DNA from 2 places in the Flavobacterium arcticum genome. Region 1 is predicted to be linked to the other one. Evidence: riboswitches for the same ligand, from Rfam matches in the RefSeq annotation. Region 1 holds a riboswitch; the other holds the start of a gene.
What was found. Region 1 has a riboswitch for S-adenosylmethionine ahead of DVK85_RS10105 (trans-sulfuration enzyme family protein). Riboswitches for the same ligand answer to the same signal wherever they lie in the genome.
Positions count from the first base shown of each region.

Region 2: another riboswitch for S-adenosylmethionine. It lies ahead of DVK85_RS03270 (homocysteine S-methyltransferase family protein); the one in region 1 lies ahead of DVK85_RS10105 (trans-sulfuration enzyme family protein).

Region 1 is NZ_CP031188.1:2,244,525-2,249,539, forward strand. Features, by position in the region: gene DVK85_RS10100 (homoserine dehydrogenase) at 1-881, opposite strand, end outside; gene DVK85_RS10105 (trans-sulfuration enzyme family protein) at 888-2,060, opposite strand; SAM riboswitch class I at 2,213-2,320, opposite strand; gene DVK85_RS10110 (DMT family transporter) at 2,425-3,279, opposite strand; gene DVK85_RS10115 (S8 family serine peptidase) at 3,539-5,015, shown strand, end outside.
Region 2 is NZ_CP031188.1:704,136-709,150, reverse strand. Features, by position in the region: gene DVK85_RS03280 (hypothetical protein) at 1-158, shown strand, start outside; gene DVK85_RS03275 (hypothetical protein) at 498-944, opposite strand; SAM riboswitch class I at 1,440-1,545, shown strand; gene DVK85_RS03270 (homocysteine S-methyltransferase family protein) at 1,623-2,621, shown strand; gene metH (methionine synthase) at 2,621-5,015, shown strand, end outside.

The DNA of each region.
Region 1 (5,015 bases):
CCACGCCCCACAAAGAAATGTGTATCAGCAAAACTAGTTTTGGTAATAATACCATTAAATACATCATCTACATGATACAAGCGGTCTTCGGTACTTACAAACTTTGGTATTACAAAAGCCGATAAGCTTCCGTCTTCTTCCTTAAAAGCGTGTGCAACCAACTTTATTTTCAGTCCTTTTTCTTTGGCATATCTAAGTTCTAGTTCTCCAATATTGTCAATACCTATGTTAAAAATATCATCTGGTTGTGCTATATAACCAAAGGAATGAGCCAATAAAATGAGTAGCTTGTATTTGGCATCAAATCCGCCTACATCAAGCAACGGATTACTTTCTGCAAAGCCTTTTTCTTGAGCCTGTTTCAAAGCTTCTTCATAAGATAAGTTTTCTTCCAGCGTTTTGGTAAGAATATAATTGGTAGAGCCGTTTACAATACCTTCTATCGACTCCAAAAGGTCGTTATCATAATACTCTTCCAAATTACGTATAATGGGCATACTGGCACAGGCTGCTGCCTCATACAGTAACGGAGCACCGTATTCTTTTTGTAGTTCGAGTAACTCTGTAAAGTGTTCGGCTATCATTTTTTTATTTGCCGATACTACTGCTTTACCTTTTTTTAATGCAGCCGATACAATTTCGAATGCCGCATCAGCATCGTCAATCAATTCAACTACTACATTTATTTCGTCATCATTTAAAATGTCGTTTTTATCATATGTAAAGTGTTGTGCTTCTATTTCTCTTTTCTTGTCTTTATTTTTTATACAAATCTTCTTAATATTAGCTTTTAAACCTGCTGTTTTATGTAATACTTCATATAAACCAAACCCTACGCATCCGAAACCGAATAATCCTATTGTTAATTTCTTTTCTGACATTTCTTTTTATTTAGCAATTATTTCGGCGGTTTGTTTTACGGCTATTTCAATAGCCTGTTTGATATCAGCAATCAAATCATCAGCATCCTCAAGCCCTACGGATAATCGGATAAGACTATCGGTAACTCCTGATCTGTATCTTTTTTCAGCAGGGATAGATTTATGTGTCATTTCGCAAGGTAAGCAACACAAGCTTTTTACACCGCCTAAACTCTCAGCTAGTTTAAATAACTTTGTATTGGTAACTATTGCCGTAGCCAATTCTTTATCGTCTATAACAAGATCGAACGTTACAATACCCCCAAAATATTTTTGTTGTTTTTTAGCGATATCGTGGTTGTGGTGAGAGGGTAATCCTGGGTAGTAAACATTCTTAATTAATTTTTCTTGTATTAAAAATTCAGCGATTTTTTGAGCATTTTCAGCGTGTTGTCTAATACGTAGTGAAAGTGTTTCTATACCTCGCAAGGCAAGCCAACTATCAAAAGGACCGAGTATAGCACCAGATGCATTTTGAATAAATTTTATTTTATCGCCTAGCTCTTGAGTAGCAGTAATTACAAGCCCCGCTATAAGGTCGCTATGCCCTGAAATATATTTTGTAGCACTATGTATTACAATATCAGCACCTAGGTCAATAGGTTTTTGAGATACAGGTGATGCAAATGTGTTATCTACACACAGCAGGATATCATTCTTTTTGGCAATAGCTGCAATGGCAATAATATCAGATATTTTAAGGGTAGGGTTAGTGGGAGATTCTATCCATATCAATTTTGTTTTTGATGTAACCACCTTGGCAATATTATCAGAGTTAGTAGAATCGACATAGTTAATACTGATACCAAATTTTTCATACACATGGGTAAATAGCCTGAATGCTCCACCATAAATATCATCTACTGCAATAATTTCGTCACCTGTTTTTAGTAGTTTAACTACAGCATCAATAGCTGCAAGACCACTAGCAAAAGCATAACCGCTAGTACCGTTTTCAAGTTTTGCTATAGTGTCTTCAAGAGCTTTACGAGTTGGGTTGTTACTGCGTGAATAATCGTAGCCTTTATTCACTCCTGGTGCTTCTTGCACAAATGTTGATGTTTGATAAATGGGCACTGAGATACTTCCGGTTAATTCATCTACGGGAATGCTGTGCAAAATTTGAGTTTGTTCTTTCATTTTGTTTTGATTTAGAAAATTTAATTAAACATTGTTTAGTTTTATAAAAAACTATCCAAATCCATTATCGGAAAGTACATATAATAAAAAATGCCTTCCCGATAAGTCAGAAAGGCATATAATATTTTTGAAGTATTATGTACTAATTTCTAAACTTATCTTTCCCAAATATACTTGGGTTGAATGTGGCACCTTATTCATTTCTGAACAGGTTGCCAAGACTTCATTGGGTCAATTCCCTCGGTCTTTCTGGATAAGAATAATTTTCTAAAAGAACTTGCAGCAAAGGTAAAGCAGAAACATCTGTAATTCCAAAATTATTTTACATAAAATTACAAAATAATGATTTTCAACACATTAAAATCTAATATACTTGTGATAGCGTGATGAATAGTATAGCTGCAAGAGCTAAAAATATACCTGCATAATTTAAAATAGATATCTTTTCTTTAAAAAGAAATACACCGGCAAAACTGCCTAAAACAATTACCCCAATGTTCATACTAGCAAAAACAGTTGATGGATTTTCAGCAAATACACGATGAGCTTTAAGGTAAAAAAGTATGTTTCCAAAGTTGAATAGCCCTATCAAAGCACCAAATAATATATTTTTAGTCAATACTTTAGTTTTGCATGTCATTACATCATTAATAACCAATAATATAGATATTATAAGTGCTCCGCAAAAAATGATGAATAAAGATGTAGTGTAAGATACTTTTGTATAAAGTGCTATTTGTTTAAATAGTATATCTACTATACCAAAACCAATAAGTACAACGGCAGGAAATATCCACTTTTTATTACCTTGTTTGTCACTTTTATTTAATATTAGCAGAATAGCGGGAAAAGCTATAATGAGTCCTATTATTTTTAAAACATTAAAACCTTCTCTAAATATAAAGTATGCAGCTAATATGGGTATAATGAGCGAAAGTCGCTGAGCAGCATCGGTTTTTACAATGCCCATATGCCTTATAGAGGCTGCCAAAAACAAAAATATAGTAGGTAGTAGTATAGATAAAGTAATATAGATGGTCCAGGGGGCATCATCATCTATAGAAAGAGGTGCAGGGTTAAAAACAAAATAGCAAAGTAATAATGCAAATACATAATTCCACATAACAATCTGCATTACTGATGCAGAGTATCTTCTCACAGTTTTGAAAAGAACTCCTACAGTTACGCTACATATAATGCTTAAAATCAGGTATATCATTTACTTAAATTTATCGCGCAAAAATAATATGTTTTCGCATATACACAAGAATTATAGGGTTGTATCTTTTTTGTATCTTTGAAAACGAAGACAAAAAAGAATAGTATTATTGCTCAAAACACTAGTATTAATTGGGTTTGTCGCAATTTTTATTTAAAATAATAATTTTAATTTATTTTTAATTAAATAATAACTTTTAGTTAATTTTTGAGGTTAAAAAGCTTTTAGATTGCTAAAATCTGTGAAAATTAGATTGATTATGAAAAATATTTTTCTATTCTTAGCTTTTATATCATCAAATATGATATTGGCTCAAGAAGATGCTTGGGTATATTTTACTGATAAACCTGACACGGAATATTATCTTGCCAACCCACTTGAAATGCTTTCGCAAAAAGCACTCGACAGACGTACTAATCAAGGTATAGTTCTCGATGAAATAGACATACCACTTCATCAGCCATATATTACTGCTATAACAGAGGCAGAAGGTATAACTGTAATGGCAAAATCTAAATGGCTGAATGCATTACACATTCGTGGTACTGAAGAGGATATAAATGTACTTATCAATCTTGAATTTGTAGATTATATAGACTTTGCCAATAAATTGCTTAATACATCAGGGAGAATATTACAGCCTACACAAACAAGTACTGTAAATAAAACATTAGAAACTCTAGCAAATTTTGAATATGGGATATCATCTAATCAGATAACAATGCTTAATGGCGACCAACTGCACCAACAAGATTTTACAGGTACAGGTATAACTATAGCTGTACTTGATGCTGGGTTTCCTGGAGTTGATACTGCGCAACCTTTTCAGCGACTTTTTGATAATAATCTTATATTAGGTACTTACGATTTTGTTACCGATTCAGAGAATGTTTATACTGCCAATTCTCATGGTACAATAGTACTTTCGGCTATTGGAGGTTATACCGAAGGTGAACTTGTAGGTACTGCACCCGATGCTTTTTATTATCTTTTTAGAACAGAAGATGCTACTAGCGAAAACCCTGTAGAAGAATCTTATTGGGTAGAAGCCGCCGAAGCCGCCGACAGCCTTGGTGTAGATGTTATAAACACCTCATTAGGTTATTTTTTGTATGATAATCCTAATTACAGTTATACTTATGAAGACATAGATGGACAAACATCCTTTATATCCCGTGGTTCAGATATTGCATTCTCTCGCGGTATGATATGTGTTACTTCTGGAGGAAATTCAGGAAATTCGGCTAACCCAAATATAGGTGTGCCCGCCGATGCTTTTAATGTACTTACTGTAGGTGCTGTTGATGAAAATGAAGAATATGGGAGTTTTAGCTCTATAGGACCAACCTATGATATGCGTGTAAAACCCGATGTTATGGCACGTGGTGTAAACACAATATCATCAGACACTTCAGGAAACATTGTTGGAATATCAGGCACTTCGCTTTCTAGTCCTGTAATGACAGGTATGGTTGCATGTTTATGGCAAGCATTACCCGAAATGACTAATGCGGAAATAGTACAACTTATCAAAGAATCATCTGACCGTTATAACGAACCTAATGTACAGTACGGTTATGGTATACCCGATTTTGCTTTTGCTCTTAGTACTGCTTTATCAGTTAATGATATTGATACAATAAGGTTTACAGTATACCCAAACCCTACAGATAATAATATAAATGTTACCGCTATAGAAGATGGAAGAACAGCTAAATTATCAATATTCAATAATC
Region 2 (5,015 bases), 1.4 Mb from region 1:
ATCGTCCTGAGAACTTTGGTAAAGCAGTACAATTCCTTGCCGAAAGTCGTGGACTAGAGTATGAATATCTTACTACTAAAGGGAATAAAACAGTAGTAGCAGAGCAACTCTATAATGCGGTAATTAAAATAGCGGAGAAGCAGAGGGAATTTGTATAGTTTACGTTGATAATAACTTAGTTGCGTTTGCAAAAAAAAATATAAGTTTTTTTGTTTTAATTCTCGGGATTTTGTTATCGAGGATTATATTAAAAATAGTTTTATATATTTGTAAAATGAAAAAAGGGAAGCGCGAACTTCCCCTTCTTTAAGAGACGGTTTTGCAATTTGCATAGTTCTAATGAGAAACCCCGTCAATATTGCCCTCTAATGTGGGGTCTTGCAATAAAAGCTGAGTGTTGAGGTTTCTTACACCTCATCTAAGTATGGCAAATGAGACCAACTTTGACCACTCGTGTAATCTAAGCACTTCTAAATGATGTGCTTTTTTTATTTTCATTAAGATCCAACTACTTCCTTAATATCTGTTTCAGGAGCATCGTCAGATTTATATTCCTTATCAAAATCATTTCCATTAATCCATTCAGGCTTCCCCCACCAACTTAAGATTTGCTTATTTTCATATTTAACCATAACAAGCTTTTTATCTGTTCTCATGCGCCTCACAAGATTATCTATTTTTATGTTTTCGCCTTTATATTCTTCTAGTTTTTCAACAACTTCTTTTAATTTTACAGATTTGCTAAAAACATTTTCGAACAACCATAATATTTGCTTAACTGTACCTCCCTTCATTGGAAAAACGCCATTTATTGAAGAATCAAATATAACATTAGGTTTACTATCAACTACCTCACCGTACTCTGCTTGTAAGACTAATGATATTAATTCGGCTCGTTTTAAAAGCTCATGCCTTTTTCTGATCAAATCTTCTTTAGTATCCATAATGTGCTGAGATTTTTATTAGTAAAAATTTATTTTTAATTCAAAAAAATTAAATAACCTCTTGTTTCACTTTTTTCAGTGTTCTATACATTGAGACAAATATAAACAAAAAAATGAATTAAAAAACAACATGTATAATATGTAAATAGAGTTTAAGTAAAGTTTGTTTGATGTTGTTTGATGTTGTTTGATGTTGTTTTTATTTTTTTGATAGCTGTTTTCTCTTTGTTTATCAGTGATAATAAGATGTTTTAGAAGTTTAATGGATGTAATAAATATCTATTTAGCGTTAACAATTATGAGAAAATTGTTAATAACTAATACTTAATTAAATCAAGATTGAAATAAAAGGCAAAGTGGATTTATATCTAATCAGTTATTGTTTATGTCTATAACTCTAAAATTCTTATCGTAAAAGTTAAAGCATGAATTTAAAACAAATTTGCGTCATAAAAATTTATTTCCTTACTTTGCTCTGTTCTTACACAGACTGATATGTTATCACGAAAGGCAGAGGGAATAGACCCGATGAAGCCTTAGCAACCCTTTAACTTTTAAAGAAGGTGCTAAATTCTACCACAGTAATGCGGATAGATAACACACGTAATATTGCTTATCGCAATATTCTCACTCCCTTTTTTGATGACATATTTTTAGTAAACATTATAACTAAAAAGAATGTCAAAAATACACCAAGCATTAAAAAACAGAATACTCGTTCTCGACGGAGCAATGGGTACCATGTTGCAGCGCTATAAATTTAGCGAAGAAGATTTCAGGGGAGAGCGCTTTGCCGATTTCCCGCATTCATTACAAGGTAACAACGATTTACTATCGCTTACGCAACCCGAAGCTATAAAAGAAGTACACCGCAACTATTTTGAAGCGGGAGCCGATATTGTGGAAACCAATACCTTTAGCAGTACCACCATTGGTATGGCAGATTATCACATGGAACATTTGGTTTACGAACTCAATTATGAATCGGCGCGACTGGCACGCGAAGCAGCCGATGAATTTACACAAGCCAACCCAAATAAACCCCGATTTGTAGCAGGCTCAATAGGGCCTACTAATCGTACCGCCAGTATGAGTCCTGATGTTAACGACCCGGGCTTTCGTGCTATAACTTTTGATGAACTGGTTGTCGCCTATAAAGAACAAACTAAAGCTTTAATAGAAGGCGGTGTAGATATACTCTTGGTAGAAACCATATTCGACACCCTAAATGCCAAAGCAGCCCTTTTTGCAATCGAAGAGGTTAAAGAGGAGTTGGATGTCGATATTCCAATTATGGTAAGCGGTACAATAACCGATGCTTCGGGGCGTACGCTTTCGGGGCAGACGGTAGAAGCTTTTCTTATTTCTATTTCGCATATCCCGTTGTTAAGTATTGGTTTTAATTGCGCTTTAGGTGCTGACCAATTGAAACCGTATTTAAAACGACTGGCACACAATACTACACTAAATATATCGGCACACCCCAATGCGGGATTGCCTAATGCCTTTGGTGAATATGACCAAACTCCCGAGGAAATGCAACAACTCATAAAAGAGTATTTAGATGATAATTTGGTAAATATTATAGGTGGTTGTTGCGGTACTACGCCAGAGCATATCAGGCTGATAGCGGAAGTTGCTCAAAATTATAAACCACGAAAAGAATTTGTAGTATAATGGCAGCGAAAGATAAATATTTACAATTATCAGGGCTTGAGCCCTTAGTAGTAACACCTGAAAGTAACTTTATTAATGTAGGGGAGCGCACTAATGTTACGGGGTCTCGTAAGTTTTTGCGACTGATAAAAGAGGAGAAATATGAGGAAGCGCTGGATGTTGCCCGCGCTCAGGTAGAGGGCGGTGCACAGATTATTGATATCAATATGGATGAAGGAATGCTCGATGGCGTTCATGCCATGACAACCTTCCTGAACCTGATAGCAGCCGAACCTGATATTGCCCGTGTACCTGTAATGATTGATAGCTCTAAATGGGAAATTATAGAGGCAGGACTAAAAGTTACACAAGGCAAAAGCGTAGTAAATTCCATCAGCCTGAAAGAAGGTGAGGAGCTTTTTATCAGTCATGCTAAAAAAGTAAAACGCTATGGTGCAGCCGTTATCGTTATGGCTTTTGACGAAGTTGGTCAGGCAGATACCTACCAAAGGCGTATTGATATTTGTAAACGCAGTTATGATATTTTGGTTGATAAAGTGGGGTTTCCGCCACAGGATATTATTTTTGATCCGAATATTTTTCCCGTTGCTACAGGAATGGAGGAGCATCGTAAAAATGCTTTAGATTTCTTTCAGGCTACAAAATGGATACGAGAAAACCTGCCTTATGCCCATGTGAGTGGTGGGGTTAGTAATGTGTCTTTTTCTTTTCGAGGTAACGATAGAGTGAGGGAAGCAATGCACTCGGCATTTTTATACCATGCCATACAAAACGGAATGGATATGGGAATTGTAAACCCCGAAATGCTTGAGGTATATGATGCTATTGACAAAGAGTTATTACAGCATGTAGAAGATGTGCTGCTCGATAGGTGTGATGATGCTACCGAAAGACTTTTAGTATTAGCCGAAAACCTAAAAGGCAATGTGCGGGTAAATGAAAAACAAGCACAAGAGTGGCGCTCGCTACCCATACAGGAAAGACTTACCCATGCACTGGTAAAAGGTATTGATGAATTTATAGTACAAGATATAGAGGAAGCAAGGCAACAAGCAGCAAAACCTATTGAAGTTATCGAGATAAATCTTATGGCAGGTATGAATGTAGTGGGCGACCTTTTTGGTAGCGGAAAAATGTTTTTGCCACAAGTGGTTAAGTCGGCACGGGTAATGAAAAAAGCAGTGGCATATCTTTTACCATTTATTGAAGCAGAAAAAGATGGACGTTCTTCTAGTGCAGGTAAGGTATTGATGGCAACTGTAAAAGGCGATGTGCATGATATTGGTAAAAATATAGTAGCAGTAGTATTAGCGTGTAATAATTTCGAGATTATAGATTTGGGTGTGATGGTTCCGCCTGAAAAAATTATTGAAACTGCTATAAAAGAGCAAGTAGATATTATAGGACTTAGTGGTTTAATAACTCCGTCGCTTGATGAAATGGTATATCTCGCGAAAGAGATGGATAAACTAAACATCAGTATCCCTATCATGATAGGTGGGGCAACTACCTCGCGAGCACATACCGCTGTAAAAATAGCCCCCGAATACAGGGAAACTGTAGTGCATGTAAATGATGCTTCGCGGGCTGTAACTGTAGCGGGTAATCTGCTTAATGCCAATACTAAAATAGATTATAATGCAAAGTTGCGTGCCGAATATGATGAGTTGCGTGAAGGCTATCTTAGTCGTGCGCGCGATAAAGACTATCTTACTATAGCGCAGGCAAGAGCCAATAAATTACGATTATACTGGAATAATTTTATACCCTATAAGCCTGAGTTTATAGGGGTGGCAACTATCGAGCCTCAACTATCGGAATTAGTAAAATATATCGACTGGACACCATTTTTTAGAACATGGGACTTACATGGTAAATATCCCGCTATTTTAAACGATGAGGTAGTAGGAGAACAGGCACAATTGCTTTTTAAAGATGCACAAAAAATGTTGCGTAAAATAGTAAATGAAAATTGGCTACAAGCAAAAGGAGTCTATGGGATATTCCCTGCTAATCAGGTTCAGGATGATGATATTGAGGTATATAATGAAAAAGGCTCGGCAATAGCAAAATTTTTAACGCTTAGGCAACAATCGAAAAAAACTAAAGGTGCGTCGAATATCGCCTTAGCCGATTTTATAGCTCCAAAAGAATCAGGTAAGCAAGATTATATAGGAGCTTTTTGTGTTACTACGGGTTTTGGGACAGAGAAGAAAGCAAAAGAATTTGAAGCACAGCATGACGATTATAATTCAATTATGATAAAAGCGTTAGCTGATCGACTTGCTGAAGCCTTTGCAGAATATTTACACAAAGAAGTACGTAAGGAAACTTGGGGTTATGCTAAAAATGAAATATTGAGTAATGATGCATTAATTAAGGAAGAATATAAAG